3 regions of the Paenibacillus sp. 1A_MP2 genome follow, and region 2 is predicted to be linked to each of the others. Evidence: riboswitches for the same ligand, from Rfam matches in the RefSeq annotation. Region 2 holds a riboswitch; each other region holds the start of a gene.
What was found. Region 2 has a riboswitch for S-adenosylmethionine ahead of ACTWJ7_RS08450 (methionine ABC transporter ATP-binding protein). Riboswitches for the same ligand answer to the same signal wherever they lie in the genome.
Positions count from the first base shown of each region.

Region 1: linked by a shared signal. The riboswitch ahead of metA (homoserine O-acetyltransferase MetA) and the one ahead of ACTWJ7_RS08450 (methionine ABC transporter ATP-binding protein) in region 2 are both predicted to bind S-adenosylmethionine.
Region 3: linked by a shared signal. The riboswitch ahead of mmuP (S-methylmethionine permease) and the one ahead of ACTWJ7_RS08450 (methionine ABC transporter ATP-binding protein) in region 2 are both predicted to bind S-adenosylmethionine.

Region 1 is NZ_JBQQCS010000001.1:5,252,172-5,256,431, forward strand. Features, by position in the region: partial or broken gene ACTWJ7_RS25550 (PLP-dependent transferase) at 1-730, opposite strand, end outside; partial or broken gene metA (homoserine O-acetyltransferase MetA) at 842-1,845, opposite strand; SAM riboswitch class I at 1,993-2,118, opposite strand; partial or broken gene corA (magnesium/cobalt transporter CorA) at 2,571-3,505, shown strand; gene ACTWJ7_RS25565 (HRDC domain-containing protein) at 3,598-4,260, opposite strand, start outside.
Region 2 is NZ_JBQQCS010000001.1:1,684,761-1,689,020, forward strand. Features, by position in the region: gene ACTWJ7_RS08440 (COX15/CtaA family protein) at 1-323, shown strand, start outside; gene ACTWJ7_RS08445 (Cthe_2314 family HEPN domain-containing protein) at 539-1,267, shown strand; SAM riboswitch class I at 1,395-1,537, shown strand; gene ACTWJ7_RS08450 (methionine ABC transporter ATP-binding protein) at 1,665-2,699, shown strand; gene ACTWJ7_RS08455 (methionine ABC transporter permease) at 2,700-3,359, shown strand; gene ACTWJ7_RS08460 (MetQ/NlpA family ABC transporter substrate-binding protein) at 3,438-4,260, shown strand, end outside.
Region 3 is NZ_JBQQCS010000001.1:1,335,457-1,339,716, reverse strand. Features, by position in the region: partial or broken gene mmuM (homocysteine S-methyltransferase) at 1-953, opposite strand, end outside; partial or broken gene mmuP (S-methylmethionine permease) at 931-2,336, opposite strand; SAM riboswitch class I at 2,423-2,525, opposite strand; gene ACTWJ7_RS06660 (Ger(x)C family spore germination protein) at 2,621-3,544, opposite strand; gene ACTWJ7_RS06655 (hypothetical protein) at 3,541-3,822, opposite strand; gene ACTWJ7_RS06650 (spore germination protein) at 3,819-4,260, opposite strand, start outside.

The DNA.
Region 1 (4,260 bases), 3.6 Mb from region 2:
GGCTGGGTGTTCCAAAAGATACTTGGCAATCGTCAAGGCATTATACTCATGCCGCTCCATACGAAGAGCAAGTGTCTTCATACCTTTCATCAACTGATAGGAGTCGCTTGGAGATAACACTGCACCAATGGAATTGTGCAGGAATGCCATTTCGGCTGATAATTCTTCTCCTTTGGTAATAATTAATCCGGCAAGGACATCATTATGACCACCCAGATACTTCGTAGCACTATGGATGATGATATCGGCACCGAGTTCAATTGGACGCTGGAAGAACGGAGTCAGTAGTGTATTATCCACAATAGTCAGCAAGTTGTGGCTCTTCGCCCAGGAGCATACCGCTTCCACATCCGTAATCATCATTAGTGGATTAGTCGGTGTCTCAATAAATACCGCTTTTGTGTTCGGCTGACGGATACTTTCCAGAGCTGCAAGATCATTGGTATCTACGTAACTTGCTGTCACACCGAATCGAGACAGGATGCGTTCAAGCAAACGATACGTTCCCCGTACAGATCCAGCGATACAATTAGATGATCTCCTTGACCGAATAAAGCAAAAATCGTTTGCAAAGCTGCCATGCCGGAGCTACAGGCAAAACCTGCATCCCCGACTCCAATGCCGCCGCTGCTTCTTCCAATACTTTACGGGTTGGATTGGTCGTACGGATATAATCAAACCCCGTGCTTTGTCCAAGCTTCGGGTGGCGAAACGCAGTGGATTGATAGATCGGAAAATTAATGGCACCCGTTACCGGTTCATTGATAGACCCGATTTGAGCCAATCGGCTTTCGATTTTCAACTTGTTGTCTTCCATTGCAGCATCCTCCTGTAGTGTCGATTAGATTTGCGGACCAATATCGTAAGGCGTCTCTTGATACACATAGTAATTGAGCCAATTAGAGAATAATAAGTTTGCATGTGCCCGCCAGGTGGCTGGAGGTACACGGGAAGGGTCGTCATTCGGGAAATAATGTCTCGGTAGCGCAATATCCATGCCTTTGGATGCATCCCGGTCATATTCCCATTTTAATGAAAGCGGGTCATACTCGGCATGTCCGGTAGCGAAAATTTGTTTGCCGTCTTTGGTGGCGACCAGAAAAATACCGGCTTCCTCCGATTCAGCCAAAATTTCCAGACTTTCATTCTTTTCAATATCTTCACGGCGCACTTCCGTATGTCGGGAATGCGGAACGTTAAATACTTCATCAAATCCACGCAGCAAAGGCACGTTGGATCTGTTGATCGTGTGTGAGAATACGCCAAAACATTTTCATCCAGCGGAACCTTTGGAACTCCGAAATGATGGTATAAACCCGCTTGGGAAGCCCAACATATATGCATAGTCGAAGTCACATTGGTTTTGGTCCATTCGAAGATCTCCTGGATTTCTTTCCAATAGTTCACGTCTTCAAAATCCATTTGCTCTACAGGAGCTCCCGTAATGATCATGCCGTCAAAACGGCGGTGCTCAATCTCGTCAAAGGTTTTGTAGAACAGGTCCAAATATTCCTGGGATGTGTTCTTGGACGTATGAGACTTCGGATGAACCAGAACGATATCTACCTGAATGGGTGTGTTACCTACCAGACGAAGCAATTGAGTTTCTGTCGTTTCCTTAGTAGGCATCAGGTTTAATATAGCGATACGGAGCGGACGAATATCCTGCTGATAAGCGGATGTCTCGTCCATGACAAAGATGTTCTCTCCTGCGAGTACTTCCTTGGCAGGCAGTGTGTCTGGAATTTTGATTGGCATAGTGGTTCTAACTCCTCCTTGAGCATAAATAGATGCAGCCACTGCGGCTGCGATACGATTCGCATCCGAACAGTTATAGGCTGCCATGAGCTTGCCTGCAGGCGCTGAATTGCAACCACATTGCTGGCGGCAAGCTCAAGTTCCTTAGCGAAAATCACTGCTGAGAAGTCGGTGCATATAACAAAGACCTTCCTCGGATTCCGAGAAAGGTCATATGTAAATAGATATGCGCCTCTCTCATCTCTCAGTTACAACAGTGTCAACTTGGACACTTGGTCGCTGCAAGAATTAGCACCGTGCGGTATACCGCCGGTTGCCGGGTTTCATCGGGCCAGTCCCTCCACCTACTCTTGATAAGATTTCGCTTTATTTAATTGTAAAATCTAGTGTGGTTCACCGTTTACTTTAAAACATTAATCCCCTCACGTCAAGGTGTAGTTCAATGTCTGTTCATCTGGATCGGAACCGTTCGTCAGCCGTTGTCATACACTGCTCCAGGGCGCGAAATCGACACATTTTTGCGCTTGAAAGGACTCTGTACCAGCGGTATACTAGACAAGTGTTGTAAACCCTTATGTGAGAGGTGACATATTCAATGGATGGCGACCCGAGGCCTGACTGGCAGCCGAATTCCGACAAACTGCATGAGAATTGATATCAGCATGCCGGCAGCGGGACGTTACTTCCGTTTGGTTATAAAGCGAACGCAGTCCTGACTTCCAGGATCCGCTGCCGACCGGCTGATCTGTTCTTTTTGCGCCCATATTGATGAAATCCGCCCATTTGGCGGGTGCAGAAGGAGTAGATGAACAATGAAAATCCGGTTGGTAAACAACGGTGTATTTATTCCGGTGGATGACATTCAGCAGGCGCTGACTCCACCAGCGGAGGGATTTTACTGGATTGATGCGGACGTAGACGATTTGGCGGTACTTCAACCGCTATTCATGATGCATGATCTGGCCGTAGAAGACTGCTTGAGTGACGAAGAACAACGTCCGAAGATTGAAATTTATGAGAGCCATTATTTTATTGTTATTAATAGCATTCGTTTTGATGATGAAGAGATTTTTTTACGTGCCGTCAACCTCTTCCTTGGCAGACACTTTATTATCAGTGTGACCAAACAGAAAGTCAGTGAATTGCGAACATTGAAGCCGATCCTGTGGGAACAGGAGATCAGTACGCCGGATAAGCTGCTGTATCTGCTGGTTGACTTGATTGTTGATAATTATTTCACAGTTGGTGACCGGATTGAAGCGCGCATTGAGAAGCTTGAAGAAGACATCCTGATGCACACCAAGAAGTCTCATCTGAATGAGATTATCGGGCTGCGTAGTGAGATTCTATGGCTGAAGAAAGTACTGGGACCTCAGAAAGAAGTCATTAATACACTTAACAAAAAGATCTGCGTCTTATTGATGATCAACTGCAGAAGTATTTCAGTGACATTTATGAGAATGCTGTGAAAATATCCGAAACCTTTGAGACTTATCGCGACTTGATGGGGAACTTGCGAGAAGCTTACCAATCCAGTATCGCCAACCGGGCGAATGAGATCATGCGTGTGTTCACCGCCATTACGACGGTGTTCATGCCGCTGACGGTCATCACCGGCATCTATGGTATGAACTTTACGAACATGCCTGAGTTGAACTGGAAATATGGTTATTTTGTGGTCATTGGCCTGATGGTGACACTGGGCCTCAGCATGTTCTTTATTTTCCGCAAAAAAGATTGGGTTTGAACTAACTAACAAAGACGAAGCGCTCCGCATCTGGAGAAACGCCTCGTCTTTTTTGTACGCTTATGAATGAAACCTACCGATCTATGTTCAATCTAGCCCGCATGCTGCTCCGCCTCTGTGTGACGACGAAACCGGATTCGAATCATGCGCAGTCTTTCGTAAACCTGCTCCAGATTGCCTCCGCCAGGCTTCTCTTCTCCATACACTTTATGTAACACAGGCTTCAGAAACGTATCTCCCAGCTCCTCGTAGGCGCTCCACACCGCTTCTTGCTCTTGTTCAGGCATGATAGCGAGTTCCGCGTCCAGCAGACAATCTGTGTCATACCCCTCCAGATCCAGTGTCTCCAACAGCTCAATCAGCTCCCGTCGGGATAATCCGGAACGATTCACGATCTCCTCCAGCGTATACCCTTCCTTCATGCCTTCGAGTACCTGCTTGCGTGTAGTGAATTTGTCTAATTCCTGCTTGTATTTCTGCTCTCTCTGTTTGTACAGCCAGCTCTCATATTCCTGTTCCTTCAGCACCGTATACACCCACTCTAGCGGAAAAGACGTGGAACGTTCCAGTCCATTCGTAAGCTCCAGCCATTCAGCTCCGTACTCGGACGCTTTACTCTCTCCTACGCCAGGCAGTTGCATCAATTCATCTATCGTTTGTGGAACAAATGCACTGATCAGGCGCAACAGCCGATTCGTTGCAATAAAATAGGGGGCCTTCCGATCAGACGCCGCTCTTTTCCTGCGCCATATGCA
Region 2 (4,260 bases):
CCGAGCTCTCGGGAGGCGTGGCGGTTGCTTTCGCTCACCGGGTTGCGGCTGTTTCATTAGTGATTGTCATTGCAATCCTCGGTCATTTTGCGTATCGCAAACATCCGGATAACACAGAGCTAAGAGCGTTAGGTGTCATTTCTGTTGTGCTGGTTCTGTTGCAAGTGGTCATTGGTTTTGGACTGATGCTTACGATGAATCGCCCGGAAGTGTACATGTTCGTGGCGCTGGCGCATATGCTCGATATTGCCATTTTATTCGGTGTACTAACCTATATGAGTTTCCTGGTGTACAAGTTGCATCGGCCCGTTAACCGGTTCTAATATATCCGAATTATTGTCGTTCAGGGGATGAATCCAGTGAAGTTCACCATCCGATGATGTACATCATTGGACAGGTGAACTTTGTTTGATGTCAGGCGTGTCAGGGCACCCTATTGTAAGCAGCGGTCATACGTTTACTCTGATTCCGATTTTGTTTAAATATGATGAATTATGATTATTTTGATGATCTGCAGAGTGGAAAGAGGAGGCTATATATGCTGCGAACGTTGCTGGGTGAAAAGCCGCGTAAAAACGAAGGGATACTGAAGGATGCAATAGAAGCGATGGCGGATACGCTTGAGTTATTTCAGCGACAGATGCATGTGGACCATGATCCAACCCATGATTATCGTAAACTGTATGTGTGGACCCAGGGACTCATCTCCTCGCTGGATGAGCTGGAACAGAGCTGTTTTGCTGCTTCCCATTTTCGTCAGAAAGTCAAAGCAGGCTCTACGGATGATATGACGTTACCCGAAAAAGCGGAATATGCCCGTTATGTCTACTTCTATAAGGATGGCTTCATCCGATGTTTTGCCATTCTGGATAAGTTAGGTACAGTGTTGAATGAAATATTTGAGCTAAATACGACCAATGTTAAAACCCATTTTTCTTATTTTACCGTATTAAGACAGTTCGGATATGACAAACTGCATCATGATCTTGCCAACGAACTGATCCAGATTAAAGACTCTTACCGTGAGCCAATGAGCAAATTGCGCAAACGACGAAACATGGAGATTCATTACATGAACTCCGAAATGCAGGATGATCTGTGGCAGCTGCACCAGACTCTGCAAGGGAAAGTGAAGCTGGAGGATCTGGATCAGCATCTCTTGGAACTCCGCCAGGGTGTGGATATGGTATGTGAGACGTTAAAAGCAGCCTATGGCTACATCAACAAGAAGTGGCATAAGCAAGGAATAACTCAATCCGGAAAGTAATTAGTTTGAAATATTTCCCTTTGACAAATCGGAATACTTGGATTATACTGAGTTCCTGATCGACAGTTAGATGGAATTAACATTTATGACATTAACATTATAACTACTGAACTTATAAATTAAATATTTCTTATCGAGAGCGGCGGAGGGACAGGCCCGATGAAGCCCGGCAACCGATTTATAACTGCATGACAGCTGTGTCATTCTTTATAGATGTTAGGTGCTAATTCCTACAAAATGTGTGCAAGGCACAATTTTGGCAGATGAGAAGGTATAATCTTTCACGTGAAGAGCCCTTTTTGTTTCTGCAAAAGGGGCTCTTTTTTGTACATCGAAGGGGAGTTTTCCTTTCATTCGGGTAAAGATACATGTAAGCAGTGGGAAGGAGCAAGTAATTTTGATTGAATTAAAAGGTTTAACCAAGACGTACGGTAAAGGTTCAAAAAGTACGACGGCCTTATCGGATCTAAATTTGAATATCCGCAAGGGTGAAATATTCGGAGTTATCGGTCATTCCGGTGCAGGCAAGAGTACATTGATCCGTTGTATCAATTTGCTCGAACGCCCGACGGCCGGCGAGGTTTGGGTGGATGGAATCAATTTAACCAGTCTGGGCAAGACCGATTTGCAACAACAACGGCGTAAGATCGGCATGATTTTTCAACACTTTAATCTGTTATCCTCAGCTACGGTATATGACAATGTGGCTTTTCCTTTGAAGCTGGTCAATACTCCCAAGGATGCAATGGATCGGAAAGTGAAGGAAATGCTCGCATTGGTTGGACTGGAGGACCACAGCAATAAATATCCGGCCCAACTGTCAGGTGGACAGAAACAAAGGGTGGGTATTGCGAGAGCACTCGCGAGTGATCCAAACGTGCTGCTGTGTGATGAAGCTACATCGGCACTTGATCCCCAGACAACTGATTCGATTCTCAAGTTGTTGCTGGATATTAATGAAAAGTACAACCTCACCATTGTTCTGATCACCCATGAGATGCACGTGATTCAGAATATCTGTGATCAGGTGGCGGTTATCCATCAGGGAGGCATCGTGGAGCAAGGGCCGGTGACGGAAGTATTCCTCAAGCCGCAGCATGCAATTACGCGTGACTTTATGATGCGGGACCATGAGGTGGGGATAGCATTGGAAGAGACTGCTCTGGCGAGTGCAGATGTTTCATTGCAGACGGACGGATCTTCTAAGCTTGTGAAAATATCCTTCCTGGGCAATAAAACCTATGAGGCGATTTTGTCCAGAACGGTTCGCAAAACAGGAGTGGATTTCGCCATTTTGCAAGGCACCATTTCGACGATCAAACAAGTTCCTTATGGGCAGCTGACCGTTCGGTTTGAGGGACAGTCGGATGAGATTAACCTCACCATTCATGAGTTAATCGCCCAGGGACTTGATGTGGAGGTGCTTCGTTAAATGGATTTTTCAACAGTGCGTTGGGAAGAAATCGGTAAGGCTTCAATTGAAACACTGCAAATTCTGGGAGCATCGGGACTGTTCACGATCATCATTGGTTTGCCGCTGGGCGTATTGCTGTTCATGACAGCAAGGTCGGCTTCAATCAAGTCTCAAGTGGTGTACACTATACTTTCGTTTATTGTAAACATTCTGCGATCCGTGCCATTTATCATTCTGATTGTTGCACTCATTCCGTTCACGCGTTCACTGGTCGGCACAGCTACAGGCGTACTGGGTGTTATACCACCGCTCGTCATTGCCGCTGCTCCATACTTTGCCCGGTTGGTGGAAACTACACTGCGTGAAGTGGATCGAGGCGTCATCGAAGCGGCGCAGGCGATGGGAGCTTCAACCGGACAGATTGTAAGGCGTGTGCTTCTGCCAGAGGCACTGCCGGGTCTGTTAGCCGGAATTACCATTACCATCGTTACCCTTGTCTCCTACACGGCGATGGCGGGCATGGTTGGTGGTGGAGGGTTGGGAACATTGGCAATAAATTATGGCTACTATCGATATCAGAATGAAATTATGATTATAGCTGTTGTATTTATGGTTATTCTGGTGCAAGTGCTTCAGATGGCTGGCGATCGTTTGGTTAAATGGTTCACCAGGAAATAACACATATATAGCATTTGCCTGATTCGGTATCGACTTGGTGCAAAATGCAAAAAAATTATTGGAGAAGGGGTTTTACACATGAAAAAATGGTCTTTTGCTCTACTAAGCATTATGCTGATTGCGGTTCTTGCGGCTTGCGGAAACAACAAGGATTCCGACAGCGGCGCTGACAATGCTGGAGGCGCACCGCGCACCGTCGAATTGAAAGTGGGAGCATCACCTACACCACATGCGGAAATTTTGGAAAGCATCAAGCCTGAACTCGAAGCTGAAGGCATTCGCTTGCAAATCGTGACTTTCAATGACTATGTTCAACCTAACCAACAACTTGAAGATAAACAGTTGGATGCGAACTTTTTCCAACACCAGCCTTACCTGGATACAGAGAACAAAGAACGTGGTTTTCACCTCGTTGCTGTAACACCTGTGCATGTTGAGCCATTTGCTGGCTACTCCAAAAAAATCAAATCATTGGATGAGCTGAAAGACGGTGCCAAAGTAGCGATTCCGAATGACCCGTCCAACGGTGGACGTGCACTGTTGTTGCTGGCCAAAGAAGGCTTGATTACGCTCAAAGATGACACCAATATCGTTTCAACGATTCAGGATATTACAGCCAATCCAAAAAACCTGGATATTATCGAGCTGGATGCAGCCATGATGCCTCGTCAACTGGATGAAGCAGACCTGGTATTCATCAACGCCAACTACGCGCTGGAAGCCAATCTGAACCCGGAGAAGGATGCGTTGTTAATCGAGGACCTGCAAGGTAACCCATATGCAAACATCCTCGTATCCCGTGAAGATAACAAAGATGCAGATGCCATCCAAAAACTGGCTGCAGCCCTACATTCCGAAGAGGTTAAAAAATTCATCAAAGAACGTTATCAAGGTGCTGTAG
Region 3 (4,260 bases), 350 kb from region 2:
CCGCCGCAACCCACTGCTCCGATGCATCGCTCATGCTGCCACAAGTACCCTGGCCGCTCCACGTCTTCGTTACTGCATCATAGATTTCACCCGAGTTAGGGTAGACAATAACCGGTTTATCGCTGGCCTGACTCAAAATACCGACCGCTTCTGTCACGAATTCCATCGGCGCACAATTCAAGCCAATCGCGGCAATCTGAGGCTCAGCACCAAGTAAGCGAGCACACTCTTCCAAGGGTGTACCCTCACTGATTGCTTTCCCGTCTTTCAAAGAGAAAGACATCCATGCATAGGCGTTGGGAAACTCCTTTAATAAAGCAACCAATACCTGCGCCTCCTGCAAGGATGGGATCGTCTCAAAAGCCAGAATATCCGCACCTGCCTCCAGCAGTGCTGCAATCCGTGGACGATGAAACGCGCTCAATGTTTCGTCCGAGACACCGTAGTGACCGACATACTCCGAACCATCTGCCAGATAAGCCCCATCAGGGTCCAACCGATGCAGCAACAATCGGACGCGGACGAGCCAATACCCTTTTCTCCGTTACCACTGCCGTATGTTTCTTATCGGTTGACTCGTTAGCTTCTAAATTCTCTAACTTCCCCCTATCTTGCACTTCAGCCCAGACTTCATCTCGGGCTCGCGCAGCGAGTTTCACTGTCTTGCTTATCAGTTCCAGCGACTCCTGCTCTCCGATGCCTCTCTTGCTAAAGCCGTCCACAGTCGCCTGATAACTGGATGTAATAGCACAGTCCGCTCCCGCACGGAAGTAATCAGCATGCACCTGGGAAATCACGTCCGGATTCTCCAGCAGTACACGTGCTGACCATAACGGGTCATCCAGATCACAGCCATGCTGTTCCAATTCGGTTGCCAGTGCACCATCCAAAATCATCACCGGATATTGGCACAATATTTGTTCTATGGGATTAGTTTGCGTTGGTTGCGTCATGTACTTGTCCTCTTTTCTTGTTCGCACGTTCTGTCAGATAATACGCTGCATAACATAGTGCGATAAATGGAACCCCGCAATACAGCGCAATACGCTGTGTCGGGTCAAAGGCGATACCTATGCATGAAGCCAGGCACAATACAAACGAAATAATCGGTACCACCGGATAAAACGGCGTTCGGTAAACCAGGTCCTTTACCGAGTTACCCTCTCGAATATATTGCCTGCGGAACATATACTGTGAAGCGCTGATGCTCATCCACACGGCGACAACCGCGAGGCCTGAGATGGACACCAGCGTAATATACACAGTACCCGGGGCAATAATGCTGGACAGCAAGGCCAGACCGCCCCCAACCATGCTAATCAGAAGTGCATTCAGCGGTACACCACGCTTGGTCAACCGGGCAAACCACGGAGAGATCGTCTTTTTATCCGCGAGTGACCACAACATCCGCGAAGAGGCATACAGACCCGAGTTGGCAGCAGAGAATTGCCGTCAGAATGACAAAGTTCATAATATCTGCTGCATAGGGTACTCCAACTCGCTCCATCACGGCCACGAATGGACTTTCAAGGACACTGGCATCCGACATCGGCAATAACGCAGAGAGAATAACGATCGTTCCAATAAAAAAGAGTATTAAACGCCACAACGTGGTATTGATTGCTTTTGGAATGGTCTTCTCCGGATTCTCGGTCTCCCCGGCTGCAATCCCGATCAATTCCGTGCCCGAGAACGCAAAGTTTACGGCAAGCATCGTCATTAGTATCGCAGTAGCCCCGTTCGGGAACCAACCAGATGCAGTAATATTAGTTAGAAATGGTGCAGGTTCCGAATCAGCCATTGGGATAATACCGAACATGGCTGCGCCTCCTAGAATAATAAAGACCACAATCGTAAGGACTTTAACCGATGAGAACCAGAACTCCGATTCCGCAAAAAATTTGACCGTCAGCGCGTTGAACAGGAAGATCATGAGCGCAAAGAGCGCACTCCAGATCCATACATTCACGGAAGGAAACCAGCGCTGCATCAGCAGTCCGGCTGCTGTAAATTCGGAACCGAGGGCAACCGTCCAGGTTAACCAATACAACCAGGCCACGGTGTATCCTGTTGCTGGTCCGATGTATTTTGCCGCATAGCTATGAAACGCCCCTGTCTCCGGCATATGAACGGACAGCTCACCAAGACAGAGCATGACCAGATAAACGACAATCGCTCCAATCAGGTAAGATAGAATCGTGCCGATCGGTCTGCTGGATGGTATATCCAGAGCTAAGAAATAAACCTGTACCAATGACTCCACCAAGTGAGAGCATAATTACATGTCGTGCCTGCATTTTACGCTGAAAATGCCCAGTATCTTTGTTGTTATCCATGCCTGCTCCCCTGCTTCTTCATCCAGAACAACAAAAAGACACACTCTTCCTGAAGAGTGCGCCGTTACTGACAAATAAAAACAAACGTCCTATCTATCAGGCTGTTCACCCGCTGGAATTAGCACAGTATCGTTCAGATCTGTTGCTGAGGCTTCTAAGGGCCAGTCCCTCCACCTCTCTGGATAAGAAAATGATTTTTTATAAATATAGCGATCTATCATGGTTGTGTCAACTATTAAATATCATCATCCATTTGTGGATAAAGGAAATCTCCAACCCCATCTTTAATCTATCGATGATCCATAATCTGTGATTTTCATTTTCACATCATAGGTCACGGGAATCTGACTAAAGGTTTCATCCCAATTTTTTTTGACCTTTTTCCATACCTTCGGATATTTGATCCGCAACTGCTCTCCAAATCCGGCCACTTCCACCCGATAGGTGTGCTGCATTTTGTTCATAACCTGCTGCATCTGTTCTTTGGCTGCACCAGCGAACTGAACCTCCAATTCATTAATGTACTCTTCCGTCGCAGGAATTTCCGGAGAACTCCAATCTTCCATGAGCTGACCTTCTGATTCAACCTTTACATGAAAAGAAATGTCATCTCCGTGGACTTTTGGCACAATTTTGCTCTTAGTAGACTTGATTTCATAGACTATCGTATGTCCCTTTTTCGGTGCATACGATTTTAAGGCCCCTCCCTTAGCCTCCCCAGTGATCCAGGACAATCCTTGAAGGTCCACCTGATTTAAGCTGCCGATCCACTTTTTCGTTTTCCCTTTATAGACGCCTGCTCCTGAGAATTTATGCTCCCCATCAGCAGTAAGGACATTTTGCAGCAAAAAGCTTGATCCTGACTGCATTTTGCCATCAAGTTTCGCGAGGGATACAGGAGGAAGAATTTTATTGTTACGATATGCATTATTCACCAACCCTCTCAGATAAAAGGCTGGGATTTCTCCCGGCTCCTTGGAGCTAAGAGCATCCAAAGCGCGTCCTTTGCTCACCAGAATAAGGGAACTGGGTCGGATATCATTGTCCCGCAAAATAAAATCAAGCAGCTGCTCCAGACTATATTTATTCGACAACTCTTGGGAAACGACAATAACCTTTAAATGATGACCAATGAGTGGACGGTCTCTTCTTAGAGCAAACTGACGAAAGATCTGAAAAAGGGAATCTCCGGTAAGCTGTTCATTCAAAAAGGTTTGTCCGCCGGAAGAACCACTGGAACTGCTTTGATTTTCCTGTTTCCCCCAACTCGTGGGACAATCTGTACGGTAGATGTAAATACATTGTTTTTGGGATAATGACCTCCTTGTTTATTAATGTCCTGTTCAAATTTCGATTCCTCAGCGACGTCCAGTCCCAGACCCACATAAACACTTAAATCTTCGATCTCTTTGCTGCTCCAGCACCCTGAGGCAAAAACCAGCAGCGCCGTTGACAAAATGGTTAATGTCTTTCTGATCCTGTTCAATTGTATTTGCCTCCTTTCTTTCGTAACATGCTCAACAACAGAAGCAATAGTGGCAAAATACCAAACAAATAAATGGATGCATCCCCCAAAAAGTTGCCGAGTTTGAACGTTTCGTCCACGTTCTGCGGAAGCATAGCAGTGATGTAACTGATCGGGAGCAGAATGATCAGAAAAGGCAGCATTTTTTTCTTGAACAATTGCGAACATCCAAGAGAAGCGGCATAATGCGTGATGGTAAACGTAGAGAAAATTTGCATAATCCAAATAACCAGCAGCAGGGATTCGAACCGTTCAAAGAACAATCCCTCAATCTCAAAGCTGCGCATCAAATCAAGTGTTGGCCACGTTCTTGTTCTCATGCCTTCAATAGATAAACTGCCAACAACCATAACCAATGTGATGAGGTAGATCACCATAGAGATAAGGATTCCCCATAAC